Regions from separate parts of the Mesorhizobium sp. M0563 genome, predicted to be linked through region 1. Evidence: predicted binding sites of a transcription regulator. Region 1 holds the regulator's gene; the other holds the start of a gene.

Region 1 (14,503 bases):
CAGTAGCCGCCATGGACGAACACCACGAGCCCCTTGGGCTTGGTGGCCGGCAGGAAAAGATCGAGCCGGTTGCGTGGGCCATCGCCATAGGCCATGTCGAGCCGCGCCCGGCCCTCGGTCGAAAGCACGTCGCGAAAAACCCGCGCGGGCTCGACCCAGGCCGCCGGCCAGCGATCGCTGCCGGCTATGTTGGCGCCGTTGGCATAGGCGTTGTCCCAATCGGCAATGTGACGTTCGAACACCCTGCGCCCTCCCCTGGCAATATGGCCTTGCAACGACCGTGAGCATCGCGCGGCGCGTCGTCGCCAGCCTCACGATTCCAGCTCTCGCATCAATCTCAAGTGACAGCCGCCTTGATGGCGAAGCGCGCATCCTTCCACGCACCGGTGCGCAGGATGTCCTCAAGCACTTCGACGGCCTGCCAGACATCGGCATAGCCGACATAGAGCGGGGTGAAGCCGAAGCGCATGGTCGATGGGGCGCGAAAATCGCCGATCACGCCACGTTCGATCAGCGCGCGCATGATCTGGTAGCCATGCTCGTGCATGAATGAAATCTGGCTGCCGCGTTTTTCCCCGTCGCGCGTGCTTTCGAGCGTTAGCCCGTAAGTGCCGCACTTTGCCTCGACAAGCTCGATGAACAGATCGGCCAGCGCGATGCTCTTCTTGCGCACCGCCGTCATGTCGACATCGTTCCAGATGTCGAGCGCGCCCTTCAGCGTGCGCATAGACAGGACCGGCTGGGTGCCGCACAGAAACCGGCGGATGCCGGTGCCGGCCGCATAGCCTGGCTCGAAGGCGAAGGGCCGTGCATGGCCCCACCAGCCGGTGAGCGGCTGCTGGATGTCGGCAAGATGCCGCTCAGCCGCATAGATGAAGGCAGGCGCGCCCGGTCCGCCATTCAGATATTTGTAGGTGCAGCCAACGGCAAAATCGGCGTTTGCCGTGTCGAGCTCGACTGGCATCGCACCGGCGGTGTGGCAGAGATCCCAGACGATCATCGCCCCGGCTTCCTGGGCCCTGCGCGTCAGCGCCGGCATGTCGCGCAGTTCGCCCGACTTGTAGTTGACGTGGTTGACCAGCACCACGGCGGTGCGTTCGTCGATCAGCTCTTCGATGCTCGGCGCGTCGACCCCCGAGAGGCGCAGCAGCGTATCTTTTCGCGTCGAAACCACACCCTCAGCCATGTAGAGGTCTGTCGGAAAACTGTCGCCCTCGGCGACGATGACCTGCCGCTCCGGCCGCATGGCCATGGCGGCGTGCAGCAGCTTGTAGATGTTGACCGATGTCGTGTCGCAGACCACCGTCTGGCCGGCCGCGGCACCGATCAGGCGCCCGAGCTGGTCGCCAAGTTCGAGCGGCATGTTGAACCAGCCGGCCGTGTTCCAGGCGCGGATGAGATCATGCGCCCATTCTTCGGTCACTGCCTTGCTCAATTCATCGAAAGCGGCACGCGAAGCGGCCCCTAGCGAATTGCCGTCGAGATAGATCACTCCTTGCGGCAGCACAAAGCGGTCGCGCATCGCGCGCAGCGGATCTGCAGCATCCATCGCCCTTATGGCCACGAGATCGGGAATTCCTGTCATGATTTGTCTGCTCCCCAAGATTCACCGCAACGCCGGACACGCATCGACGGCATCCATCGGTCACGAGCGGTTCTCCATTACCTGGTATCGCGCAGCAAGGCTCCACCGGCGACAAGTTGCCTGACCATGCGGTGGAAACCAGGAGCCAAGCCAACCCAAGGTTGGCGTTTTGAGTTCGTTTCGTTCACGGTGCATTGACCAAACCGCACAGTCGATACGGCTTCAATTCCGTGCCCCTTTGCCGGCTGACGGCCGATACCAGTGCCGCCTTCTGGAAACCCAGAGGCCGCAAACGAAAGCAGAATCAAGGCGATGAGGCCCGCGGCGGTGAAAATGCAGCGTCCCGGTTTGGCGAGTGGTATCGTTACCCGAGCCCTAACACATTCATTAAACTTTAAACAGTTGCGGAACACAACTGGAACAGATAGTGTTTGTTCTGGGTTTGTTTTTCTGATTCTGTTGGGGGTCGCTATGCTGACACGCAAACAACACGAACTGCTTATGTTCATCCACGAAAGGCTGAAGGAAAGCGGTATCCCGCCCTCCTTCGACGAGATGAAGGAAGCGCTCGACCTGGCTTCCAAATCGGGAATCCACCGGCTGATTACGGCGCTGGAGGAGCGCGGCTTCATTCGCCGTTTGCCCAACAGGGCCCGTGCGCTGGAGGTGCTGCGCCTGCCCGATTCGATCGCCCCCGGCCTCAATGCGGCACGCAAGTTCTCGCCGAGTGTCATCCAGGGCAGTCTTGGGCAAGGTCCTCGGCAAGGCAAGCCGACATCGTCGCGCGTCCCTGCAGCCGGCAATGACGACGATGTCGTCGCCGCCGTGTCTATCCCGGTGATGGGCCGCATCGCCGCTGGTGTGCCGATCGATGCCATCCAGCACCAGACTCATTCGATCTCGGTGCCGCCGGACATGATCATGGGCGGCGAGCATTATGCGCTCGAGGTCAAAGGCGATTCGATGATCGAGGCTGGCATTTTCGACGGCGACACGGTGATCATCCGCAATGCCGATACGGCGAGCCCCGGTGAGATCGTGGTGGCACTGGTCGACGAGGAAGAAGCGACGCTGAAGCGGTTCCGCCGCAAGGGCGCCTCGATCGCCCTGGAAGCCGCCAATCCGGCCTACGAGACGCGCATCTTCGGACCAGACAGGGTCAAGGTGCAGGGCAAGCTCGTTGGGCTGATCCGCCGCTACTGAGCTGCGCCCTTGGCGCCGGCTTTTGGCTTGTCGGCTCTGCGGTATGGCGGCATGCCCCGCGCCGCGCGTGAAAATTTCCGCTGCACGTGCCAGGGCCGGTATGATTTTTCGACGGCGAAGCGGATTTCGGCGCGTGTTGCCGCTTGTGGATCGAAATAGACGGCCGCACTTCCCGCGCGCGCCAGTTGCCGTTTGGTGACGACGAGGACCAGCCGGTCGTAGTAGCAGGGATTATGGGCGGTGGCGTCGTCGATGACGATCAAGCTGGCAAAGGCGCAGGCTGGCCGTGCAGTATCGCGGTCATTGGCTAGCGCGATGATCGCGCCGGATGGATGCCTGGCAAGGCAGAGACCGTCCGTGCAAATGAACGGCATGCCCGGCGGTAAGTCGGCCGGATCGGCAATGTCGAATTGCGGATCGTTCTTTCCAGGTGTTTCCGGCGCGACGATAGCCTCTGATGTGAGCGCGCGTTTCCAGTTGTCGATGGTGAACTCATTCGGGCGTGCCCGGTTGACCGCGAGTTCACCGCTGCCGATCGGCAGCGCGACGAGCCGTGCGTCCTCCGAGATCAATACATCGGGTACGCGCGTCTGCGTTGTCGTTAGCAAGCCGGCGAGCGCAAAAGGAAGGGCCACGAGCCGCAACCAGGTCGTCGCCATGCTGGCAATGACGAGGGCGATCGTCACCAAAAGGACAGATCTCAGCGAAATCAGCCCGACCGCATCGATCGGCGAGCGCTCGGAGATCCACCCGGACAGGGCGATCATCGCCGTCAGCCCCTTGCCCATCACGTAGAGGAAAGGCCCATCCGCGCCGAACGGCATCGCCAGCGCACTGAGGACGGCGAAGGGCATGACGACCAGTGAGACGATAGGCATGATGGCCAGATTGGCGAACAGGCTGAGCGGCGCCACGCGCTGGAAATGCCATATGGCGAAAAGCGCCGTGGCGCTCCCTGCAATGATCGAGGTCATCGCCAGGCCGCCCATGCCCAGCAGTACCTTTCTAGTGGCAAAGCGTAGCGGCGACCGCCGGGGCGGCGGCGTGGTGGCCCCGCCGGCGCGGTAATCGGACCAGCCTGCATAGGCGCCGACAAGGGCCGCCGTCGCGGCGAAGGACATCTGGAAGCTCGGACCGACCACCTCGTGCGGCGACACCAGAATGACCGCGATGGCCGAGATCGCCAGGTTGCGCATGGTGAGCGCGGCCCGGTCGAACAGCACGGCGATAAGCATCACCGCCAACATGATGAAGCTGCGTTCGGCCGCCACCACAATGCCGGAAAAGACGAGGTAGGCCGCAATCGAAAAAAGCGCGGCGGCCGCCGCGTATTTCTTGACCGGCCGTCGCGATGAGAAATCGGGAAACAGCGCAAAGGCGCCGCGCAGCAGCGCCATAATGGTGCCGGCGACCAACGCCATATGCAGCCCCGAGATGGAGATGATGTGGTAGATGCCGGTACGCCGCATCGCTTCGTTGATCTCCTCGGGAATGCCGGCGCGCACGCCGACGATCAGCGCAGCAGCAATCTCGCCCTCGGCGCCGCCGATGCGGCTGCGGATATGGTCGGCGATGGATTCGCGCGCGTCTTCGATCGCGGAAGAAAGCCGCGCGGCAAACGGCATGCTGCCCGACGACACGACTTTCGGATTGCCGAGAAAAAAGCCGCTGCCGCCGATACCGGCAAAATAGCTGTCGAAGGAGAAATCATAGCTGTCGGGCCGCACCGGCCCGGTCGGCGGCAGCAGCCGCACATAGCCGGCGATCTCGGAACCGGCGGTCAGCTCAGCCGGTATTTTCATCGCCGAAACGCGGACCCGTTCCGGCATGTAGCGCAGTGTCGGCCTGGCGGTTGAGATCACATCGATCGTCAGCCTGATGCGGCCGCTCGCCATGGGCTCGAACGATACGACGCGACCCGTGAGGCGCGTCGAGATTTCGGAACCGAGCATATGCGTTCCGACACGCCAGGTCTCGACCTTGGCGGCAAGCACGCCAAGCGCGCAGAGCAACGCCGCCATGAAGCACAGGCGGGTTCTGGGCCACGACCGCGAGGCGACGGCACAGAGGGCTGCCAAGGCGACGATTGCGATCGGCTGTGGAAAGGCCGGCTCCACCGCCAGCGCAAAATATACGATCACCCCGCATGCGAGGAACACCGGCACCAGCAGGAAGGCGACCCCACGGTCGAGCTCCAGGCCGACCGCCGAGGTTACGCCGTTGCGGATACGGGACGGTGACGGGAGGCGGAAACGCCGGCGTAGGCGCACGATGGGCTCGGCCGCGGGCACGAGAACCGTTGCTGGGTCGCTCGCCGGCAGCGACGGGGCATCAAAGCGTGGAACCGGCAGCAATGCCGGTGCCGGCAGGACAGGCACGGGCGCGGCAAACAGCAAGCGTTCGCTGACGCCGCTGCCAACGTCCTCGCCCTCGCCCGCACCACGGCCTCGCACAGCCATCGGGTCTGCCCCTTGCGCCCTCGACCTCCTATGCTACATGAACGCGCAACGCGCGAAAGTCCGCAAACCCACTTCCTTCGCCTGCCTGAGAGTTCCATGCCCGACAAGGTCGTCACCCGTTTTGCCCCCTCGCCCACCGGCTATCTGCATATTGGCGGGGCGCGCACGGCGCTGTTCAACTGGCTGTATGCCAAGCACACAGCCGGCACGATGCTGCTGCGCATCGAGGACACCGACCGCGAGCGTTCCACCGATGCGGCAACCGCGGCCATCCTCGACGGGCTTTCCTGGCTTGGCCTGACATGGGACGGTGAGCCGGTGTCGCAGTTCGAGCGTGCGCCGCGCCATCGCGAGGTGGCCGAGGAACTCGTTCGCATGGGCAAGGCCTATTATTGTTACGCGACGCCTGCCGAGTTGGAGGCAATGCGCGAGAGCGCACGAGCCAAGGGGCTGCCTCCCCGCTATGACGGCCGCTGGCGCGACCGCGACCCCTCCGAGGCGCCGGCCGGCGCCAAGGGGGCGATCCGCATCAAGGCGCCGACAGACGGCGAGACGGTTGTGCATGACCGCGTCCAGGGCGACGTGCGCTTTCCCAACAAGGATCTCGACGATTTCATTATTCTGCGCTCGGACGGCAACCCGACCTACATGCATGCCGTCGTCGTCGACGATCACGACATGGGCGTCACCCACATCATCCGCGGCGACGACCATTTGACCAACGCCGCCCGCCAGACGGTGATCTACCATGCCATGGGGTGGGAGGTGCCGTCGATGTCGCATATCCCGCTGATCCACGGTGCCGACGGCGCCAAGCTGTCGAAACGGCACGGTGCGCTCGGCGTCGAGGCCTATCGCGCCATGGGCTACCTGCCGGAGGCGCTGCTCAATTATCTGGCGAGGCTTGGCTGGAGCCACGGCGACGATGAGATCATGTCGATCGCCAACATGATCGCATGGTTCGACATTGGCGACGTCAACAAGGGCGCCGCCCGTTTCGACTTCGCCAAGCTCGAGGCGCTGAACGGCGTGCACATGCGCCGCATGAACGACGCGGCGCTGCTCGACATCTTCATCGCCACTCTGCCCTATCTCGACGGCGGTCCGGCGATCGCAGCTAGCCTCGACGACAGACGCAAGGCGCAATTGCTTGCCGCTTTGCCAGGCCTGAAGGAGCGCGCCAAGACGCTGGTCGAACTTGTTGAAGGGGCTGCATTCCTGTTCGTCGAGCGGCCGATGCCGGTCGACGAGAAGGCGGCGGCGCTGCTCAGCGGTGAGGCGCGCGCGATCCTGCGGGGCGCTCATGCGGCACTGGCCACGATTTCGGACTGGTCTGCCGCCTCGGCGGAAGCCGCGATCCGCGACTATGCGCAGGCCGGCGGCCACAAACTCGGCGCCGTGGCCCAACCTCTGCGCGCCGCGCTCACCGGCAAAAGCACCTCGCCCGGCGTCTTCGATGTGCTGGCCGTGCTTGGCCGCGAGGAAGGCCTGGCGCGGATTGCCGATCAAATCGATTAGGAAACTGGCCCAAGAAGATTGGCATTGAAAGGTGTGTTTCGCAGTGCAACATTGGGTCTTGGCCTAATCTGGCGCGCAGATTCAATTGCGGGCGCAAATGTGCGTATTCCGATGCTTTTGACGTGTTGGGTTCAATGTTTTGCCGTTGCCGGCCTGAGGAAACAAAAAGGAGTTTGCTATGACCGAACCTGCGACAAAGATGGAATTTGGCGGCAAAACCCAGGCGTCGACGGCAAAACTGGAACTCGACGGCAAAACCCATGAATTCAAGATACGAAGTGGTTCGGTAGGACCTGAAGTCATCGACATCGGTTCGCTCTACAGCACCACCGGCGTATTTACCTACGATCCCGGTTTTACGTCGACGGCGAGCTGCGAATCGGAAATCACCTTCATCGATGGCGATGCCGGTATTCTCTTGCACCGCGGCTACCCGATCGACCAGCTGGCCGAGCACGGCGACTTCCTCGAAGTCTGCTATCTCTTGCTCTACGGAGAACTACCGACCAAGGCGCAGAAGGACGATTTCGACTACCGGGTGACGCGCCACACCATGGTGCATGAGCAGATGTCGCGCTTCTTCACCGGCTTCCGCCGCGATGCGCATCCGATGGCGGTGATGTGCGGCGTGGTCGGCGCGCTGTCGGCCTTCTATCACGATTCCACCGATATCTCGGACCCTTATCAACGCATGGTCGCCTCGATGCGGCTGATCGCCAAGATGCCAACGATCGCGGCGATGGCGTATAAATACCACATCGGCCAGCCGTTCATTTATCCGAAGAACGAACTGAATTTCGCAGCCAACTTCCTGCATATGTGCTTCGCCGTGCCTTGCGAGGAATACAAGATCAATCCGGTGCTGGCGCGCGCGATGGAGCGCATCTTCATCCTGCACGCCGACCACGAGCAGAACGCCTCGACCTCGACCGTCCGCCTCGCCGGCTCGTCGGGCGCCAATCCCTTTGCCTGTATCGCTGCCGGCATCGCCTGCCTGTGGGGTCCTGCACATGGCGGAGCCAACGAGGCAGCCCTGAACATGTTGGGCGAGATCGGCCATGTCGATCACATCCCGGAATTCATTGCGCGCGCCAAGGATAAGAACGATCCGTTCCGATTGATGGGCTTTGGCCACCGCGTTTATAAGAACTACGATCCGCGCGCCAAGATCATGCAGAAGACCGCGCACGAAGTCCTGGGCGAGCTCGGCATCAAGGACGATCCGCTGCTCGACATCGCCATGGAGCTGGAAAAGATCGCGCTGACCGATTCCTATTTCATCGAGAAGAAGCTCTACCCCAACGTCGATTTCTATTCCGGCATCACGCTGAAGGCGCTGGGCTTCCCCACTACCATGTTCACCGTGCTGTTCGCGGTTGCCCGCACCGTCGGCTGGATCGCGCAGTGGAAGGAGATGATCGAGGACCCGCACCAGAAGATCGGCCGTCCGCGCCAGCTTTATACCGGTGCGCCGGAACGGGATTACGTGCCGATCGCGAAGCGGTGAAGGTAGCGAGTAGCGAGTAGCGAGTAGCGAGTAGTAGCTGAAGCAGCTTGGCTGTTACGGCCAGCACCATTTCCTATTCGCTACTCACTACTCGCTCACTTCCTCACCATGCCCATCACCACCCCCGCCGCCATCTCGCCTGACGGCTTGTCGGTTGCCATACGCCCGGCGATTTCGGCAAAACCGTCCTTCTGCCAGGCGCGGTAGGCGGTATCGGAGAATAGCGCCTCCAGCTGGCGCGCCAGATAATGCGGACGCACATATTGGTTGTAGTGTTCCGGCACGACCGGCCGGTCGGCGATGAGATTGGGCAAGGCTGCGCTCCAAACTTTGATCAGTCCCTGCGCCATGCGCATGACCGGATCGAGCCGGTAGCAGGAGATCATCGGCACGCCCGCCAGTGCCAGTTCCAGCGATACCGTCCCCGACGCGATCAGCGCCGCATCGGCCTTGCCGAAGGTCTGCCATTTGCGTTCGGCATCAAGGATGATCTCCGGCTTCTCGTTCCAGCTCGCGACCGAGGTCCTGACCAGGTCGGCGACGTGCGGCACCGTCGGCAACAGCAAGCGCAAGCGGTGCCCGCGCGCCCGCAGGATCGATACCGTTTCGCCGAACGGCCCGACCAGGCGCCGCACCTCGCCGCGACGCGAACCGGGCAATACAAGCAACGTTTTCACACGGTCGGCGGAGAGGTCACGCGGCTGCGCCTGCGCCCTGGCGGCACTGACTATGCCCGGATCGTGTGCAAGGCGATGCCCGACATAGGTGCCGGGCGGCCCGCCCAGGCGAGCGAGTTCCTTCACCTCGAACGGCAGGATACAAAGAATGTGATCGACATATGGCTTCATTGCCGCCGCCCTGCCCGGCCGCCAAGCCCATACGCTCGGGCAGACATAGTGGACGATCGGGATCGTCGGATCGGCGGCGCGCACCTTCTTGGCGACGCGCAGCGAGAAATCCGGACTGTCGATGGTGATAAGGCAGTCGGGCTTTTCATCGACAATCGCGTTTGCCGTCTGGCCGATCCGCCGCATCAGGCGCGGCAGGTCGCGCAGGATAGCGCTAAGCCCCATCAGCGCGATCTCGCTGCCGTCGAACAATGGCGCCAAACCGAGCGCCTGCAAATGGCGGCCGCCGATGCCTACGAGCCGAACTTCGCGCCCGGTCATGCGCTTTAACGCCTGCACAAGGTCGGCGCCAAGCAGGTCGCCGGACTCCTCGCCGGCGACGACGGCTATCTTCAACGGCTGCTCATTCGCCATGCGCCGGCTCCGCAGCAGGCAGGCCGATCACGAACAGGCCGAGTGCATTGGCACGCCCGATGGTGGCAGGACCTTCGAGCACCAGCGAGCGGCCGGCTTCGACGGCAATGCCGGCCAGTCCGGCGGCATGCGCCGCCTCGACGGTCAGAGGGCCAATGGAGGGCAGATCGGCACGCAGTTCCTGACCGGGCTTGGCGCATTTGACCAAAACACCACGGCTCCTGCCAGCCAGCCTGCCGTGCCCGCGTAATTGTTTTGTCCGCTCGAGCAGCCCGTCTGTGCCCTCGACGCCTTCCAGCGCGATGGCGCGGCCACCAACCGCAACAGCCGCCTGGCCAATATCCAGCGCGCCGATAGCTTTTGCTGCAGCGTGCGCCGCCTCGATGTCGCGCCAGTCGGATTTGCGTGGCGCCATCTTGGTCAGCGGGCCTTCAGCGGCGACCAGTTCCGGCACGATCTCGTGAGCGCCGACAACCTTGATGCCGCTGCGCTCGATCCTGCGCACGAACAGTTTCAGCACCGTATCGTCCCCCCGGGTTACACCGACGAGAAGGCTGGGTAGCCAGGCGAGCAGGCCCAAATTGAGGCGCATGGCGCTCAGCCTGGGGCGGCGCGTAATATGTCCCGCGGTCACCAGATGCGTAACGTGATGCCGCTTGAGCATCGGCAGCAGCGAGCCGACGTCCTCCAGCCTCAAGCTTGCCTGCTCATAGGGCTCGAAATCGACTATGCGGTCGACCTCGCCCGCCGCCATGACGACGAAGGGAGGTTTGCCTTGCCGGGCGAGCGCTCGGGCAATTTCGACCGGGAGACTGCCGCCGCCGGCGATGATGCCGACCTTGGCATCTGGCGCGAGATCAAGGCCCTTTCCGGCAGCCTCAATCTTCGTCATCTGCCCTCAGTCTTCATCATCGGTATCGTCGCCGTCGCCACCTTTGAGCGACGGCACGGCATAGTGCCGCTTGCCGCGGCCAGCGATGAAATCGACGATCTTCATGGCCGTCGGCGACGAGGCGAATTCCGCCTTGGCGAACTCGATGTTTTCGCCGACGGTCCGAGAGCGATCGAAGATCGTGTTGTAGGCTTTGCGCAGCAAGTGGATCTCGGAACGCGGCAGGCCGGCGCGCTTCAGGCCAATGATGTTGAGGCCGCGAAGGCTGGCACGGTTGCCAACGGCGATGGCGTAGGGAATGACGTCGCCGACGATCGCCGAGCAACCGCCGAGGAAGGCGTTATCGCCGATGCGGACAAACTGATGAACCGCGGTAAGGCCGCCGATGTAGACATTGTCACCGACTTCGCAATGCCCGCCTAACGTCGCTTGATTGGCGAAGGTGGCGTTCCTGCCGACCACGCAGTCATGTGCAATGTGGGCATAGGCGAGGAAATTGCCGTTGTCGCCGATCGTCGTTTCGCCGCGGCTGGAATCGGTGCCGAGATGCATGGTGACGCCTTCGCGGATCGCGCAGTTCTCGCCGATCACCAGCGTGGTACGGCCGCCCTTGTGCTTGGTGTTCTGCGGCGGCCCGCCCAGTATCGCCATCGGATAGACCTTGGTCGATGCACCGATGGTGGTCGCGCCCATCACCGACACATGGCTGACCAGTTCGACACGGTCGCCGATCACGGCGTCGGGGCCGACGTAGCAGAAGGGTCCGATGCGGGCGCCTTCGCCGATTTGGGCGCCTGCCTCGATGACCGACGATGGATGGATGACTGTCTGGATTTTCATTAGCATTCGTTTGTCAGCCGCTTGCGACCATCATTGCCGAGATCTCGGCTTCCGCCGCCTTGGTGCCATCGACGAGGGCCTCGCAGGCGAATTTGAGAAGATTGCCGCGTTTCTTGATTTTCTTCACATGAATTTTCAATTGGTCGCCTGGAACGACCGGCTTGCGGAACTTGGCGTTGTCGATGGTCAGGAAATAAACCAGCGACGGCTTTTCCGTACCGAGGCTGCGGATGCAGATGGCGCCGGCCGTCTGCGCCATCGCCTCGATGATGAGCACGCCGGGCATGACCGGCTGGTCGGGGAAATGACCTTGGAAATGCGGCTCGTTTATGGTGACGTTCTTGATGCCGATGGCGGATTCGTCGCCATCTATGTCGACAATGCGGTCGATCATCAAGAACGGATAGCGGTGCGGCAGGAGCTTCATCAGCCGCATTATGTCAACCGCTTCGAGCGTCGCCGCTGCGATCTCAGCCATTTCCCCCCTCACCCTGTTTGCGCGTCCGTGCAAGTCTGCGCAAGGCCGCTATCTCGCGCATGGCTTCCGCCATCGGCTGCGCCGGATATCCTCCCCAAATCTCACCTGCAGGCACATTGCTCATAAACCCGCTTCTTGCGGCAAGCTTGGCCCCGGACCCGATGGTCAAATGATCCGCAAGGCCGACGCCGCCACCCATGGTGACGTTGTCGCCTACCGTCACGGAACCGGAAATACCCGAAAGCCCGGCTATAATGCAATTGCGGCCGATGCGAACGTTGTGGGCGATCTGCACCAGATTGTCGATCTTGGTGCCCTGGCCGATGATCGTGTCGGACATGGCGCCGCGATCGACGGTCGTATTCGAGCCGATCTCGACGTCGTCCTGAATGATGACGCGGCCGATCTGCGGAACCCGCTCCGGACCCTTGGCGCCGGCAACGAAACCGAAGCCATCCTGGCCGATCCTGGCACCGCCATGGATGATGACGCGATTGCCGATCAACGCATATTGCACGCTTGCACCTGGACCGACATAGCCGTCGCGGCCGATCTGAGAGGAAGGACCGATAACCGCATGCGGGGCAATGACGGTTCCGCTGCCGATGGCAGCGCGCGGCCCGATGACCGCGCCTGCTTCGATGATCGCACCGGCCTCGACATGGGCGGTCGGATCGAGATGGGCGTGCGGCGAGATACCGGTTTCGCCGGTCATCGGTCCAGGCGTTGCAGCCGCCGGGAAAAGCAGGCGCCCGACCATTGCGAAAGCCTGCTGCGGGCGCGGATGCACCAGCACCGCAATGCCCGCCGGCGCCTTGCCGGCAAATTCGGCGGGGCAGAGAACCGCTGCCGCCCGCAGTGACTGCATCAGCGCGAAATTGCGCCTCCCATCGACGAAGACAAGCGCGTTCTCGCCGCCTTCGTTGGCGGGCGCCAGAGCCTCGATCGATACATCGGAGAGACCGGAATCGACAAGCGTCGAGCCGGTCAGATTCGCGACTTCGCCGGCCGTATACCGGCGTGAGGGCGCGAAGAACACCGGATCGGTCATTCCAGAAGCAATATCCAGCTAGCGCATGACCCCGGAAATCGGAAGTCGATCCTCGGAAAGGATCATGCGCAAAAACAAAGTGCTACAACATCCTTTGCGTGTCCAATAGGACGCGCTGCGCTGTAGTGTCGGGTCACCGCCCATCCGGATCCAAACGAGCCGGAAGCATCGTTACCCGCTCATCAGAAGCGGGTCGATATACCGAAGTTGAATTCCTGCACGTCGTCGGTCTTTTCCTTCTTGACCGGGATCGCATAGTCGATGCGGATCGGACCGAAGGGCGATGCCCACATCAGGCCGACACCGACAGAAGCGCGCCATTCCATTCCGGTTGTCGACTGATCGACGAGGCCACTTGCAATCTTGCTGCCGTAGAGCGTTGCCGCATCGGCAAACACTGCCCCGCGGAGGCCGAAGCTTTCCGGGATAACCGGCAGCGGGAACTGGGCTTCGGCCGAGGCGTTGAAATAAGTGGTTCCGCCGAGATGGTCGTTGCGGTTGTCCAAGGCAACCGGACCGATGCCACCATATTCGAAGCCGCGGATCATACGGTCGCTGCTCTGGAAATGGTCGAAGACACGTAGATCGCCGCCGCCATATCCCTGGACATGGCCGGCGCCGCCGGAAATGAGGCCTACCAGATCCAATTGTTCGGACAACGTCTGATAGATGCTGCCGCGCGCCGTGACCTTGATGAACTTGGCGTCGCCGCCGACGCCGGCCACTTCGGTGTTGACATTGGCATAAAGCCCGTCATGCGGGTTCTTCATGTCGTCGATGGTGTTGTAGATCAGGCCGAGGCTGACCGACGACTTGAGCCATGGGCTCTCGTTAACTCCGTTTTGGATCGCCTGGGAGACGTTGCAACCGGCCATTGGGTCGCAGTCTTCGTCGAACTCGTACTTCTCTTGCGCGATATTGTACGCGAGCTGCGTCGTGATGTTGTCGGTGATCGGCAGACCGAAACGCACTGTCGCGCCCGTCGTATCGCTGTCGTAATGGTCGTAGTTTCGGCTCTGCTTGTAGATGTCGAAGCCGGCCGCGATGCGCCGCCCAAGGAAATAAGGTTCGGTGAAAGAGAAGCTGTAGTCGCGCGAGTTCTTGCCGCCGCCCGCCGCCACCTTGATGAATTGGCCGCGACCGAGGAAATTGCGCTCACTGATAGAACCTTCGACGGACGGACCTGACGTTTCGCCACCAGTCGAATAGCCGGCACCGATCGAGAATTCACCGGTCGACTTCTCGACTACGTCGACCACCAACACGACCTGGTCCGGCTCAGAGCCCGGAACGGTGGAAATCTCGACTTTCTCAAAATAATCGAGCGCTTCCAGCCGCCTCTTCGCGCGCTGGATGAGAACCTGGTTGAACGCATCGCCTTCGCTGACATCGAATTCGCGGCGAATGACGTAGTCGCGCGTTCGATCGTTTCCGCGGATCTCGATGCGCTCGATATAGGCCTTGGTGCCCTGGTCGATTGTATACACAACCGAGATCGTGTGGTTTTCGAAGTTGCGATCGCCGCGCGGCGTCACCTGGGCGAAGGCATAGCCCGAACCGGCGACTTTCTCGGTCAGCGCGATGATCGTGTCCTCGACGTCCTTGGCGTTATAGACATCGCCCTTGTGGGTCTGGACTACCGATTCAAGCGACTTGCTGTCGACCTCGGGGATTGTGCTTTCGACACTGACATCGCCGAACGTATAAC
Region 2 (14,503 bases), on a different contig from region 1:
GCCCCTGTGCGATCAGCGACAGCATCAGGCTCTGCTGCAGTCCCGTATCGTTCGGATCGAAGGCAAGCGCCTGCTTGTAGTAGGAGACGGCGCTGTCGAGGTCGTTGTCGCCTTCGGCAATCCGGGCAGCGAGATAGGCCCCCGAGAAGGATGTGATCCTGACCGGCTCTGCGGTCTGTTTGGCATGGACCGGCAGAGCCGAGATCGCCATGCCCGTCGCGATTGCCAGCCCCGTCAGCCAGCGCGCATATCCTTGCCGCATCATATCCCTTTCAGCCAAACGCCATCTCCGCGTCAGCGGGATCGCCGTAGACTCGATCTTTACAGGTAAAGCATGGCCTTTTTGGGGTCGTGCTTCAACCCGGCCCGAATTCACAATCGGGTCAAGCAATTAATAAACCATGCCGAAAGGGCCTGAACTGCGACCCTTGACCGCGTGGCGTCCGCTTTGGCGCTGCCTGCGCGTCGCTATTTGCCCGATGCCGTAAGCGATCCATAAGCGCCATCGGTTGAAAGCTTCCGCCATGCAACTTTGCGTGGCAGGATGAGATTTCAATTCTTGCTTCGCCAGCCATGGGGGCGCCGATGCTGGAAGTGCCGCGCGACGAAGAAGCCTTCGCCATCGTCGATCGTATCTACGAAGCAGCGTTCGCCGCCGCCGACGCCGGAGGTCAATCCCAGAAGGGCCGCCGAACAAGCCGGTAAGTGAGGCGTCACGGCCCGGAACTCAGGACGTTTGCGAAAGCCTTGCGTCGAGCGCCTGCATGGCGACGGTGACAAGATCGTGCAGCCGTTTTTTCGGAATGCCGTCGCGTGCCTGCACCGAAAGGCCGTGCATCAGCGTGGCATAATAATCGCCCAACGCCGCGGCGTCGGTGGCCGGCTTCAATTCGCCATCGCGCACGGCCTTTTTCAATCGCTCGACGATCGATGCGGTACGTGCCAGCCGGTGCTCCGCCAGCCATTGCAGCACGGCGTCATTTTCGACGGCGCAATTGGTCGCGGCCGTCACCACCATGCAGCCCTGCGGCCGCCCCGGCCGCGTATAGATTTCGACGGCGTCGCGAAGCATGCGCTCGATGACGCGCCGGACGTTTGGTTCTTCCTGCAGCGCGCGCGTGGCGAAGCCGCCCTCATTGGCTTCGTAAAGCGCCACCGCTTCGCGAAACAGGTCCTCCTTCGAGCCGAAGGCGGCATAGATGCGCGCCGATGCGAGGCCAAGCGCCGATACGAGATCGGCCATCGAGGTGCCCTCGTAGCCGCGTCTCCAAAAGGCGTCGCGGGCTTTCTCAAGCGCCTGGTCGCGGTCGAATTCCCTTGGCCTGCCTGCCATGGCGGTCTCCAATTTTTGTCGATCAACAAATAATCCGCTTGACTTCGGATTGCAAATCTCAATTCTTTGTCGATCATTAAATAATTGTCGACAAGGAGACCGGCATGAGTTCACTCGATCAAGGCGCGCCGCTCGGGGCGATGGCAGCGCAAGGAACAACCAGCGCGAAGCGCGGCGCAACGCTGGCGCTGCTCGCCTTCGCGCAGCTCATCATCGCGCTCGACCTCAACATCGTCTTCGTGGCGTTGCCGGAGATCGGCGCCGGCCTCGGATTTTCAGGCCAGACCCTGCAATGGGTGGTCAGCGCCTATACCGTGTTCACCGGCGGCTTCCTACTGTTCGGCGGCCGGGCCGCCGACCTGATCGGCCAGCGCCGCGTCTTCATCTTCGCGCTCTGGCTCTACGCGCTCTCGTCCCTGGTCGGCGGCCTCGCATGGTCGCCGCAAATCATCATTGCGGCCCGCGCCGTGCAAGGCATCGGCGGCGCCTTCCTGTTTCCGGCGACGCTGTCGCTGATCAACCGTCTGTTCGCCGAAGGACCGGAACGCAACCGGGCGCTCGCCGTCTGGGGTGGCGCAGGCGCCAGCGGCCTGACGCTCGGTTCGCTTGCCGGCGGGTTTCTGACCAGCGCCTTCGGCTGGCCGTCGGTCTTCTACGTCAACGTGCTTTTGGCCGGGATCGCCATCATCGCGGCTTTCGCCATCATTCCGCGCGATCCGAAGCCGCACGAGCACCGCAGCTTCGATCTGCCGGGCGCGCTGACCGTCACCGCCGGCGCGACCTTGCTTGTCGTCACACTGGTTCAGGGGCCCGAATATGGCTGGGGATCGACCGCAATCATCGTCAGTGCAGCACTGGCGGCATTCTTCCTGATCGCTTTCACGATGATCGAGGCGAAGAGCGCCGATCCGCTGATGCCGCTGCGCCTGTTCCACAACCGCAGCCTCGTCGCCGGCATGACGATCACCTTCCTCTACATGGCCACTTTCGGAGCGCTGCCCTACTTCCTCACCGTGCTGTTGCAGAACGTGCACGGCTTCACCGCCTTGCAGACGGGCCTCGCCTTTCTCGTGCCGTCGGTCGCCATCGCCACCGGCACGCAAGCCGGCGAGCGTCTGGCGACGCGCTTTTCGACGCGCAGCACGCTGGTCGGCGGCATGATCGTCGGCGCGGTAGGCACAGCATTGATGGTATCAGGCGCGACCGCGGAGAGCAGCTATCTGTCCCTCGTACCCGGCCTGATCGTCTCCGGCGTCGGACAAGGCATCGTCTGGACAGCAATGTGGATTGCCGCCGCTTCCGGCGTTGCGCATGATCAGCAAGGCGTCGCCTCGGGGATGGCTTCGACGACACTCAATGTCGGCAATGCCGTCGGCATGGCCGTGCTGATTGCGATTGCGAACAGCCAAATCGGCGAATTGTCCGGCAATGCCTTGAAAATTGCCGTCGCCGACGGCATCCAGGTCGCCTTCTGGCTCGCGGCGGCGGGCATCGTCGTCAGCCTGCTCGCAGCAATGGTTCTTCCGGCAAAGGCGCGATGAGAACAGGCGCGGGCGCCGACGCCTGTCAATTCACCCGGCTGATGCAGAAATCGATGACGTCGATCAGCGCCGATTTCTGCGGCGTCGCCTCGAGCGGCGCCAGCGCGTCACGGGCGATCTCGCCGAAGTGGCGGGCGCGTCCGATGGTGTCGGCAATTGCGCCGTGGCGGAGCATCAGGCCGACGGCCTTCTCCAGTCCGGCATCGTCGGCGGCATTGTCCTCGATGGCGCGTTTCCAGAAGCTGCGCTCGGCCTTTGTGCCGCGCCGATAGGCGAGGATCACCGGCAGCGTCACCTTGCCCTCGCGGAAATCGTCGCCGACATTCTTGCCGAGGTCCTTGCTGGTGCCGCCGTAATCCAGCGCATCATCGATCAGTTGGAAGGCAAGGCCGAGATTCATGCCGTAGGAGCGGAGTGCTGCGCGATCATTGCGCGTCGCCTGGGCGATGACCGGGCCGACCTCGGCGGCGGCCGAAAACAGCGCCGCGGTCTTGGCCTTGATCACGGCGAAATGCTCATCCTCGGTGGTCTCGAGGTTTTTGGCGGCGGCGAGCTGCATCACCTCGCCTTCGGCGATGACCGAAGCCGCACTCGACAGGATGTCGAGCGCTTCCAGCGAGCCGACATCGACCATCATGCGAAAGGCCTGGCCGAGCAGGAAATCGCCGACCAAAACACTGGCCTGGTTACCCCAGATCATGCGCGCCGTCTTCTTGCCGCGCCGCATGCCGCTTTCGTCGACAACGTCGTCGTGGAGAAGTGTCGCGGTGTGCATGAATTCGACCGAGGTGGCGAGCTTGACGTGGCCGTCACCGGAATAGCCGAACATCTGGGCGGCGGCGAGCGTCAGCATCGGCCGCAGCCGTTTGCCGCCGGACGAGATCAAGTGGTTGGCAATCTCCGGGATCATCTCGACGTCGGAGCCGGCCTTCGACAGGATCAGTTCATTGACGCGCCCCATGTCGGCGGCGGTCAGGTCGATAAGGTCCTTGATCGAGGCGGCTTCCCGCTTCCCGTTTTCAATGTTGAGAACGACACCCACGGCAAAACTCCCAACCTCGATATGCACGACGGCAACATGGTCCCTGGACAGACTCTAGGGCGGCAGCCACCGGTGCGGCAAGAGGCGAATTGGCGCGGCGGCTCTGGTACATAATCACGTCCACGTTTACATCAACGCCGCAAACTGCGAGTTTCATTCGATGATAGAGCTCATCCGCACCAACGACGCCGTCATCATTTCCTTTGTCGAATCGCTGATGCGCGATGCCGGCATCGGCTTTTTCGTCGCCGACCAGAACATGAGCGTGCTCGACGGCTCGATCGGCATTCTGCCCCGCCGTGTCATGGTGGACGCCGACAAGGCCGATGCGGCGCGGCGCATCCTGACGGATGCCGGCATCGCCAACGAGATCCGCCAAAAATAATGTCCGCGTCGCCCGCTGCCCTTGTCCCGGACATGCCGGCTCATACGGTCGATGCCTTCCATCGCGGTCGCTTCTGGCTGGTGCAGCCGAGAAAGGCAGGCCACCGCGCCGGCATGGATGCGATGATGCTGGCGGCTGCCGTGCCGTCCTCGTTCGCCGGGCGGCTTGCAGACTTTGGCGCGGGTGCCGGTGCCGCCGGCCTGGCGGTACTGTCGCGCTGCCCCGGTGCCGAGGCAGTGCTCGTCGAGCGTTCTCCGGAAATGGCGGCCTTCGCCACAACCACGCTTGCCCATCCCGGCAACGCGCATCTCAGCGACCGCGCCTCGGTGCTCGTCGCCGATGTCGCGCTGTCGGGCCGGGCGCGAATGGCCGCCGGCCTCGAGGATAACAGCTTCGATTTCGTCATCATGAACCCGCCGTTCAATGCCGCCGAGGATCGCGCGACGCCCGATCCGCTGAGAAAGGCCGCGCATGTCGCGGAGGACGGGCTGTTCGACAGCTGGATCCGCAGCGCGGCGGCGGTGGTCAGGCCGGGCGGCGGGCTGGCCGTCATTGCCCGGCCGGAACAGCTCGGCGCCATCCTCGATGCCATTGCCGGCCGCTTCGGCGATGCCGAGATGCTGGCCGTCCATCCTCGCCCCGAAGCGGCAGCGATCCGCATCGTCGTCCGGGCAGCACTCGGCGCACGCGGCAAGCTGTCGATCCGGCCGCCGCTGATGCTGCATGCCTATTCAGGCAATGGCCCCTCGGAACGGGCAGAGCTGATCAATAACGGGTTGGCGTCGCTGTTCGGAGACTGATCCATTTTGATTGCCGGGGTGACGGCATTGCCGTTGGCCGGCGAATTCCTACATGCCTCAAGCAAATCGACCGGAGACAGCCCCCTCGTGAAACGTCTTTTCAATCGCCTGCTGCCGAAATCCTGGCGCTCGAACGTCGTCACCATTCCGGTCATCCGGCTGCACGGCACCATCATGCCCGGCGGCGGCCAGTTCCGGCCGAGCCTGTCGCTGGCGTCGACTGCCGGCCTTCTCGAAAAGCTGTTTTCCTTCGACGCGCCGGCGGTCGCCATCTCGATCAATTCGCCAGGCGGCTCGCCGGTGCAGTCGCGGCTGATTTTCAGGCGCATCCGCGACCTGGCAACGGAGAAAAACAAGAAGGTCCTGGTCTTCGTCGAGGACGTGGCGGCATCGGGCGGCTACATGATCGCGGTCGCCGGCGACGAGATCTTTGCCGACCCGTCCTCCATCGTCGGCTCGATCGGCGTGGTGTCGGCCTCGTTCGGCTTTCCGGAGCTGTTGAAGAAGATCGGCGTCGAGCGCCGCGTCCACACCGCCGGCCAGAACAAGGCGGTGCTCGACCCGTTCAAACCGGAAAAGAAGGAAGACGTCGAGCGCCTGAAGGCGCTGCAGCTCGAGGTCCACGAGACCTTCATCGATCTCGTCAAGGATAGGCGCGGCAGCAAGCTCAAGGACGATCCCGACCTGTTCACCGGCCTGTTCTGGACGGCCAAGAAGGGGCTCGAGCTCGGGCTGGTCGATGCCCTCGGCGACATGCGCAGCGTGCTGAAAAGCCGTTTCGGGCCGAAGACCCAGCTCAAGCTGATCACCGCGCCGCGCGGCCTGTTCGGCCGCTTCGGCCTGTTCGGCTCGAGTTTTTCGGCGCCCGATATTGCCGCCGCCGCGGCAAGCGGCGTCATCGATGCGGCGGAAGAGCGCGCGCTGTGGGCGCGCTTCGGGCTTTGAAAAGCCGGTGAAAGCGTCTAGCATACATCATCAACCGACCCGACCGGCCGTCTTGCCGGCCTTGCGAGGGAGAGTTTGACATGCCGCAGATCATCTTCTTCGCCGTCGTCGGCATTGCCGCCTATTTCGGCTACCGCTCCTTCGTCAGGGAAGCCGAGCGGGTGACCGCCAAGGTGCGGCGTACCGAAAAGCAAGCCGCCAACGGTACGATGGGAACGCTGGTCAAGGATCCGAAGACCGGCGAATACCGTCTGGCCAAGGATTGACCGTCGTCTCCCTCGCGGCCGAGCCAGTGGATTCCGAGACCAGCATCCGGGCATCGCATGCGCACGCCAAGATAAATCTCGCGCTGCACGTCACCGGCCGGCGCGCCGACGGTTATCACACGATCGAAAGCCTGGCTGTGTTCACGCGCTTCGGCGACCGCATCGAGACGGAACTTGCCGACAGCGACGGGTTTTCCGTGTCCGGCAAATACGCCTCCGCGGTACCGGCCGACGACAATAATCTGGTGGCGAAAGCGCGCGACGCGCTGCGTCGCGAGGCCGGTCCCCAGCATGCGCCGGCTGTCGCCATCAGGCTCGAAAAGAACCTGCCGGTCGCGTCCGGCGTCGGCGGCGGGTCGAGCGACGCGGCGGCTGTGCTGCGTGCTCTGGTCCAGGCCTGGAGGCTCGACATCGGCGATGCCGAACTGGCGCGGATCGGCCTGTCGCTTGGCGCCGACGTGCCGATGTGCCTCGCAGCCAAGCCGCTGATAGCCCGCGGCATCGGCGACGAGCTGACGCTCGTGCGGAGTTTCCCGGCCCTGGGTCTGGTGCTCGTCAATCCAGGAACTGCCGTCTCGACGGCCGAAGTGTTCGAGGCGCTTGGCCGCCGCGACAATGCGGGGCTGCCGCCGCTGCCGCACAGCCTCGACTTCCACAGCATCCGCAACTGGCTGGAGATCACCCGCAACGATCTCGAGCCTGCGGCGCGTGCAATCCAGCCCGCCATCGGCAAGGCGCTTTCTGTGCTCAACAAGGCTGGAGCCGGTTTTGCCAGAATGTCTGGTTCCGGCGCCACCTGTTTCGGGCTGTTCGAGACCGGCAATGTGGCCAAGCGCGCGGCCGTCGATATCCGCAGCCGCCATCCCGACTGGTTTGTCGCCGCGACGCGAAGCATGACATCGGAGGCTGATGCGCATGGCCAGGATTGACGAGAGCCGCCCCTTCGTTCCCGTACGCATCGCGGTACTGACCGTTTCAGATACGCGCAGCCTCGCCGACGACAAATCCGGGCAGACCCTGGCCGACCGCATCACCGAGGCCGGCCACATCCTCGCCGCTCGTGACATCGTCACCGACGACCGCGACAAGATCCGCGACAAGGTTTTGGGCTGGTCGAAGGACGATGCGATCGATGTCGTCATCACCACCGGCGGCACCGGCTTCACCGGCCGCGACGTGACGCCGGAGGCGCTGGAGCCGATCTTCGAAAAGCGCATGGACGGCTTTTCCGAAGTGTTCCACTGCATCTCCTACGACAAGATCGGCACTTCGACGATCCAGAGCCGGGCAACCGGCGGCGTCGTCAACGCCACCTTCGTCTTCGTGTTGCCGGGCTCGCCCGGCGCCTGCAAGGACGCCTGGGACGGCATTTTGAAGCCGCAGCTCGACTATCGGCACATGCCCTGCAACTTCGTCGAGATCATGCCGCGCCTGGACGAGCATTTGCGGCGCGGCTGAGACGGAGCGAGGTATCAGCCGGGCGATCCCGCCTCAGCGAATGACCGGCTCGCCGTGAAACCGCCGGCGCGACGGCGGCGAGACGCCGAAGCCGACTTCCATCATCAGTCGTGGCGTGCGCGTCGGCACGGTACCCATATGGAAGCCGAACGGATCCTCGACAAAGCCGAGACCGGCCTGCCCCGTCAGCGTGACCGGGCTCTGCTCGCCATAGACGCCCAGCACCTCTTCCGCCGAATGGCCGACCAGAAGCGTCAGCTGATGCTTCAGGATGCGGCGGTTGTGGGAGCCGCGGACATAGACATGCGGCCCGGTGTCGTTGTCGACCGGCACCAGGTAGAAAAAGAACTTCAGCATGCGCCAGTCGTCGAGGTCGAAATGGTATTTGCCGAGCGAAGCCATGTTCTTGTCGGCGTCCGAGACGCCACCGGTCGGAAAGCTCCACCAGACGCGGGTGGTGATCAGCTTGGCCTGGCTGCCGAGATAGTGCGCTGCGATGTCGAGGAGTAGCGGATCGCGCTGCACGGCGACCGCAGCGTTGCAGTCGAGGACCCGCTCGAAATAGTGGCCGCTGAGCAGCGGGCGGCCGAAATGCTTTTCTGCATCGGCGTGTTTTTCGGGCAGGAATTCCAGCCGGCGGTCGAAATTGCCGAAGCATGGCGTGTGCTCGGCGAAGCGGGCGATCTCCTCATGGATGGCGGCCGGCAGCGTCAGGCCCGAATAGAGCCCCTCCGTCCGCAGCGCGCCGACGACGGCATCGCGATCGACGCCGGCGAACATCGTTTCACTGACATTGCGCGCCGGCCGAACCGGCTTCGCACCGCGCCAGTGCAGCCGCCGCGCCGGCATGGTGCGCGCCAGCATGAACATCGGCAGCCATGCCGGATTCTCGCGAAGGTCGGAAAGATAGGTCGGAATGCGGGCGGCGATGCGGCGCAGCGTACCGCCGTTGCGTGCGATCGCCTCGAGGCTTGCAGCGCCGGACTTGTCAGGGCTTGAAAGGGTCATCGGGGTCCTCAAATGTCGAGGGAACAGCGCCGACGATAGTCGTCGTCGCCGCTCCGGCACACCCCAAACCCATTCGCCCGTATCGCTGGGAATGGTAACCCCCGGCCAGATTTTGTGCAATGCACAATAAACGACAACCCGCCAGAAAATTTGCTTGGGCGGCGTTTCCTAGGCCGGGATGGTAAGCCGTCACTTCCGCGGCGCCACCCAGATCTCGGCGTGGAGCCTTCTTGTCGCCAGGCCGCGGGCGATCGCTTCGGCGCTGCGGGCGCTCTTAGACAGCGCGGCGGCCTGACGCTTGCTGATCACCAAGCCTTCGGCGAGAGCGCGATTTCCGGCAAAGACCCGCGACAGGAACGGCGCGCGGCTGCCGCGTGCCCGTGAAAATCGCGCCGCCATGGTTTGCCTGGCCGTATGGGCGACGACCTCGTCGATCCAGCCCTCCCCCAGCCGCGCTCCCGGTTCCAGCAAAAGCAGCCAGTCGCCCTTGGCCTGCCTGATGCCGGCGGCGATGCCGCCGCTGACATAGTGGCAGCCGGCATGTTCGGCGACGCGGTGCGTCTGATCGGTCGAGCCGGTGTCGCAGACGAGAACGTCGCGCACCACGCCTTCGACCGCGCCGCCGATCAGCGAGGCGAGCGTGCGGGCGAGGCCCTCCTCGTCATTCAGGGTTTCGATCAGGACGCTGAGCATGTTTAGCCGAATAGCGGAAAGCGGTGGGCAGCGCCAGTTTTTGCGGCACGCCGCGAGAAGGTTCTTGCTTTGTTCCACTCGGTGCGATAGGAATACATTCATGAGCAGAGCGATTCGACAGCGGGCGGACAGTCCCTGGGAAAGGGCCAAAATGGAACAGATCGTGCGTGCCGACATTGCCGCCTTCGGCGCTGGCAGGGCCGAGATGGCGAATGCGATGATCGAGCAGAGCGGCATGCGCGTCCGCCCAGACCGCAATCGCGGCAGGTCGGCGGGCATCAATCCGTCCGGCCGTTTCGAGCCGGTCAGCCGGCATGTGTTCGACGACGGCTGGAATTCGCTGGAGGAGCTGCCGCCCTTCAAGACCGAGGTACAGGTCGAGAAGCCGCGCACCATCATCACCCGCAACGAATCGCCCGACATCTCCTTCGACCGCTCGATCAATCCCTATCGCGGCTGCGAACATGGCTGCGTCTATTGCTTCGCCCGGCCGACGCACAGCTTCATGGGCCTGTCGCCGGGGCTGGATTTCGAATCGAAGCTGTTTGCCAAGCCGGATGCGGCGCGGCTGCTCGACAAGGAATTGTCCAGGGATAATTACCAGCCGCGCACCATCGCCATCGGCACCAACACCGATCCCTACCAGCCGATCGAGAAGCAATACCGGATCATGCGCGAGATCCTCGAAGTGCTGGAGGCGCGCGGGCATCCGGTCGGCATCGTCACCAAGTCAGCGCTGGTGACACGCGACATCGACATTCTGTCACGCATGGCCGAACGCGGGCTGGCCAAGGTGGCACTGTCGGTGACGACATTGGACAGGATGCTGGCCAGAACGATGGAGCCGCGCGCGTCGACGCCGACCAAGCGGCTGGAGGCGATCAGGCAGCTTTCGGACGCCGGCATTCCGGCCTCGGTGATGGTCGCGCCGATCATCCCCGGACTGACCGACTCGGAAATGGAGCGCATCCTCGATTCGGCGCAGGCAGCGGGCGCGCGTGAAGCGGGCTATGTGCTGCTGCGCCTGCCGCTGGAGGTCGCGCCGATCTTCAAGGACTGGCTGCTGCGCCACTATCCCGACCGCTATCGCCACGTCATGTCGCTGATCCGTTCGATGCGCGACGGCAAGGACTACGATTCGGAATGGGGCAAGCGCATGAAAGGCTCCGGCCCTTATGCCTGGCAGATCGGCCGCCGTTTCGAGATCGCCGCCAAACGGCTCGGCCTCAATGCCGAGCGGCGCTCGCTGAGGACCGACCGGTTCGTCCCCGCCGCCAAGGCAACCGAGCAGCTGATGCTGCTGTGACAAAGCGTCTCGCGCCAGCCGCTTGAAGCGGCCGCAGCAGGCGAAAAATCCCGTCCGGCCTGTCCTGTTCCCGGGCTTGCAGACGGTAGCCCCTCCTGGTCCGGTGCCCCGCCCGACCCGGAGGGGACTTGCGGAGAATCGGAGCCGATGCGAACCTCGCCGCACCATGGCTCGCCCGCGTTCCGATTCTCCGCTTCTCTTCGAAATCGTCGAGAAACCCGACTTCTCGTTCGAGACGAAGGCGATGGCCGAAGGCCTGTGGCCGGTGGCGGGGATGGACGAGGCCGGCCGCGGCCCGCTCGCCGGGCCGGTGGTGGCTGCAGCGGTGGTGCTCGATCCCGCCAACATCCCCGACGGCCTCGATGATTCCAAGCGGCTGACGCATTTGCAGCGCGAGGCGCTGTTCCTGAAAATCCTCGGCTCCGCACTCGCCGTATCGATGGCCTCGGTCAGCGCCGAAGGCATCGATGCCTCCAACATCCTCAAGGCCAGCCTGGAGGCGATGCGCCGTGCAGTGGCCGGCCTGTCAATCCGGCCGAAGCTGGCGCTGGCCGACGGCCGCGACGTGCCGCCCGGCCTGCCCTGCGAGGGCAAAGCGCTGATCAAGGGCGACCAGCGCTCGCAGTCGATCGCTGCAGCCTCGATCGTCGCCAAGGTGTTGCGCGACCGCATGATGTGCGGCTGCGGCAGCCATCATGCGCGTTACGGCTTCGAGCTGCATATGGGCTACGCCACTGTGCGCCATCGCACGGCGATCGATCTGCACGGGCCAGTGGCACGGCTGCACCGCGCCTCCTTCGCGCCGTTCCGGTTCGGCGGCACCGAGGTGCTGGAGGAAGAGGGCCTTTCGGGCCTGGATTGAGCGAAAGCGGCTAGGCGTAATCTCCCCCTCGAGGGCCCCTCGAGGGGGAGATGGCCAGGCCAGAGGGGGTCGCCTCGCGTGAAGCGCCAACCTTCTCTTTCGTCCCACATGGCGTCGCGCCAGGACGTACTGACCCCTCTGTCGCCTTCGGCGACATCTCCCCCTCGAGGGGGGAGATTTGCGCTCAGCCGCTTTCGCTAACAAAAAAGCCGCCAGGTTTCCCAGGCGGCCTTGGATGAATTTCTCGACGACGTCGCTTAATTCAGCTTCGACTTCAAATCCTGCAGCGAGGCGTTGAAAAGGTCGGCGCCGGCCTTGGCGTCGATCTTGCCGGCCAGCAGCGCGCGCGCGGCTTCGACCGCGATGTCGACGGCGCTGGCGCGCACTTCGCCGATCGCCTCGCGCTCGGCCTGGCCGATCTTCTGCTCTGCCAAGGCGGTACGCCGGGCGACATAATCCTCGGTCTTCTTGTGCGCCTCGGCGGCGAGCATGTCGGCTTCGCGCTTGGCGGCGGCGACGATGGCCGCGGCCTCCTGCTCGGCTTCCTTGCGCTTGCGCTGATATTGGCCGAGCAACTGCTGGGCCTCTTCGCGCAACCGGCGCGCTTCCTCGAGTTCGCTGCTGATCTTGTCGGCACGGGCATCGAGCGCCTTGGCGATCATGCCCGGCACCTTGATGTAGATGGCAATGCCGAGGAAGATTATGAGGGCAACGGTTGCCCAAAGCGTCGCGAGAGATGTGGCGTCCATGATGCGCTCCTCACCCGGCCACGGATTTGACCGCGGCCGCGATCTCGGCCTTGCTGGCCTTGCCGCCGACCAGCGCCTCGACGATGGCCGAAGCGGTGTCCTCGGCGATCGTGCCGACTTCCTTCATGGCATTGGCCTTGATGGAAGATATGCGCGCCTCGGCCTCGCCAAGCTTCTGGTCAAGCGCTGCCTCGATCGTCTTGCGGGCAGCCTCGGCTTCCGCCTTGGCCGCATCGTTGGCCTGCTGGCCGATCGCATTGGCCTTGCCCTTGGCTTCCGCCAATTCCTGCTCATAGGCGGCAACGGCGGCATCGGCCTCGCCTTTCAGCCGGGCAGCATGATCGAGATCCTGCGTGATGCGGTCGTTGCGCACGTCGATGATGCCGCCGACGCGCGGCATCACTACCCGCTTCAAGAAGAGGTAGAACAGCCCGAAAGTGATTGCCAGCCACAGCAGCTGTGACGGGTACGTCGCCGGATTGAATGGCGGGAACGTGCCGTGCGCCTCGGCAGGCACGCCGGTGGCGGCGTGCGTTTCGCCTTCCGTTGCGGCGGGCGCGGACTCTTGCGCAAAGGCAGATGTCACGAACATGGACTATCCCCGAAATTCAGACCCGCCGCAGGATCGCGGCCGGCCTGTTCAATTCTTCCCAATGTTCAGCCGAACAAGTATTCAGCCGAACAGGGCGAGAAGCGCGATGAGAAGCGAGAAAATACCCAGCGCTTCGGTCACGGCGAAGCCGAAAATCAGGCGGCCGAACTGGCCGTCGGCGGCCGACGGGTTGCGCAGCGCGCCCGCCAGATAGCTGCCGAATATGTTGCCGAGGCCAATGCCCGCGCCGCCCATGCCGAGGCATGCGATGCCGGCGCCGATGTACTTTGCTGCTTCTGCGTCCATTTGTTCAACTCCTTTGGATCTAAAATTCCGTTGCAAATTCGATCCGGCGGCAATGCCGGAAACCTTGTTAGTGCCCGGGATGCAGGGCGTCGTTGAGATACATGCAAGTCAGCACGGCAAAGACGTAGGCCTGCAGGAACGCGACCAGCAGCTCCAGCGCCGTCAGCGCCACGGCCATCGCCAGCGGCAGAACCGAGCCCGCCACGCCGACCGCGCCGAGCGCGCTCAGGCTGACGACAAAGCCCGAGAACACTTTCAGCGTGATGTGACCGGCAAGCATGTTGGCGAACAGACGAACCGAAAGGCTGACCGGACGCGAGACGAAGGAAATCACCTCGATCAGCACCACCAGCGGCAGCAGGTAGACCGGCACGCCATGCGGGACGAACAGCTTCAGGAAGCCAAAGCCGTGCTTGGTGAAGCCGTAGACGACGACCGTTCCGATCACCAGCGCAGCGAGGCCGAAGGTGACGATGATGTGGCTGGTGATGGTGAAGAAATATGGGAACAGGCCGAGCAGGTTGGCGACAAGCACGAACATGAACAGCGAGAACACGAAGGGGAAGAACTTCATGCCTTGCGTGCCCGCGGCGTCCCTCAGCATATTGCCGACAAATTCATAGGCCATTTCCGAGACCGACTGAAGGCGGCCGGGAACGAGGCTGCGGCTCGACGTGCTGAGGTAGAGAAACGCCGATGCAACAGCAACCGTCGCAAGCATAAACAGAGCCGAATTGGTGAAAGACAGGTCGTAGCCGCCGATGTGAATCGGAATGATCGGCTGAATCTGGAACTGGTGGATCGGATCGACCTTGTCAGCAGCCACTTTAAATCCCCATCGAAGCCGCAGACGGCTTGAGTATCCTGTTCAATGCGCCGGCATGCGGCGCCTCAATTCATTCTTTCGGATCGCGCGGTTTGTCGCCCGTTCCGAATTCCGACACAAGCCCGGCTGAACGCAGGACATTGAGCACGCCGGCGCCAAAACCCAGCAACAGCCCGACTATCAGACCCCATGGCGATGTCCCCGCCACGCGATCGATAAACCAGCCGAGAGCCGCGCCGACCACTATCCCGGCGATGAACTCGCTGGACAGCTTGAGCGCCTGGCCGTACCCGGCCACACTGCCCGCTTTCGCGTCGTCTTTCCCCTCGAGCCGGTCCGGCCGCCTTGTCGCAAGCGATGCTTCAAGGTCGCGCCGACGGCGCTCAAGATC

The links. Region 1 encodes LexA, which represses DNA repair genes until DNA is damaged. Its sites were predicted from a motif close to TGTTCNNNNTGTGTTCNG; they were not measured.
Region 2: a site for LexA is predicted at 9,531-9,548, ahead of NKI50_RS05525 (PA0069 family radical SAM protein). Genes of this name have one in related genera too.

The regions. Positions count from the first base shown of each region.
Region 1 covers NZ_JAMYQV010000007.1:109,335-123,837, reverse strand. The annotation lists gene NKI50_RS12105 (hormone-sensitive lipase) at 1-242, opposite strand, end outside; gene kynU (kynureninase) at 338-1,585, opposite strand; gene lexA (transcriptional repressor LexA) at 2,057-2,788, shown strand; gene NKI50_RS12090 (ComEC/Rec2 family competence protein) at 2,782-5,247, opposite strand; gene gltX (glutamate--tRNA ligase) at 5,344-6,765, shown strand; gene gltA (citrate synthase) at 6,944-8,272, shown strand; gene lpxB (lipid-A-disaccharide synthase) at 8,368-9,534, opposite strand; gene NKI50_RS12070 (LpxI family protein) at 9,524-10,426, opposite strand; gene lpxA (acyl-ACP--UDP-N-acetylglucosamine O-acyltransferase) at 10,433-11,266, opposite strand; gene fabZ (3-hydroxyacyl-ACP dehydratase FabZ) at 11,280-11,744, opposite strand; gene lpxD (UDP-3-O-(3-hydroxymyristoyl)glucosamine N-acyltransferase) at 11,737-12,795, opposite strand; gene bamA (outer membrane protein assembly factor BamA) at 12,978-14,503, opposite strand, start outside.
Region 2 covers NZ_JAMYQV010000003.1:32,168-46,670, forward strand. The annotation lists gene NKI50_RS05465 (tetratricopeptide repeat protein) at 1-262, opposite strand, end outside; gene NKI50_RS05470 (TetR/AcrR family transcriptional regulator) at 728-1,333, opposite strand; gene NKI50_RS05475 (MFS transporter) at 1,438-2,874, shown strand; gene NKI50_RS05480 (polyprenyl synthetase family protein) at 2,900-3,916, opposite strand; gene NKI50_RS05485 (putative signal transducing protein) at 4,077-4,301, shown strand; gene NKI50_RS05490 (tRNA1(Val) (adenine(37)-N6)-methyltransferase) at 4,301-5,101, shown strand; gene NKI50_RS05495 (S49 family peptidase) at 5,189-6,046, shown strand; gene NKI50_RS05500 (membrane protein) at 6,127-6,312, shown strand; gene NKI50_RS05505 (4-(cytidine 5'-diphospho)-2-C-methyl-D-erythritol kinase) at 6,339-7,241, shown strand; gene moaB (molybdenum cofactor biosynthesis protein B) at 7,228-7,770, shown strand; gene NKI50_RS05515 (phytanoyl-CoA dioxygenase family protein) at 7,804-8,778, opposite strand; gene NKI50_RS05520 (glycosyltransferase) at 8,968-9,471, opposite strand; gene NKI50_RS05525 (PA0069 family radical SAM protein) at 9,623-10,777, shown strand; gene rnhB (ribonuclease HII) at 10,944-11,639, shown strand; gene NKI50_RS05535 (F0F1 ATP synthase subunit B) at 11,897-12,388, opposite strand; gene NKI50_RS05540 (F0F1 ATP synthase subunit B) at 12,399-12,980, opposite strand; gene NKI50_RS05545 (F0F1 ATP synthase subunit C) at 13,062-13,286, opposite strand; gene NKI50_RS05550 (F0F1 ATP synthase subunit A) at 13,354-14,112, opposite strand; gene NKI50_RS05555 (AtpZ/AtpI family protein) at 14,183-14,503, opposite strand, start outside.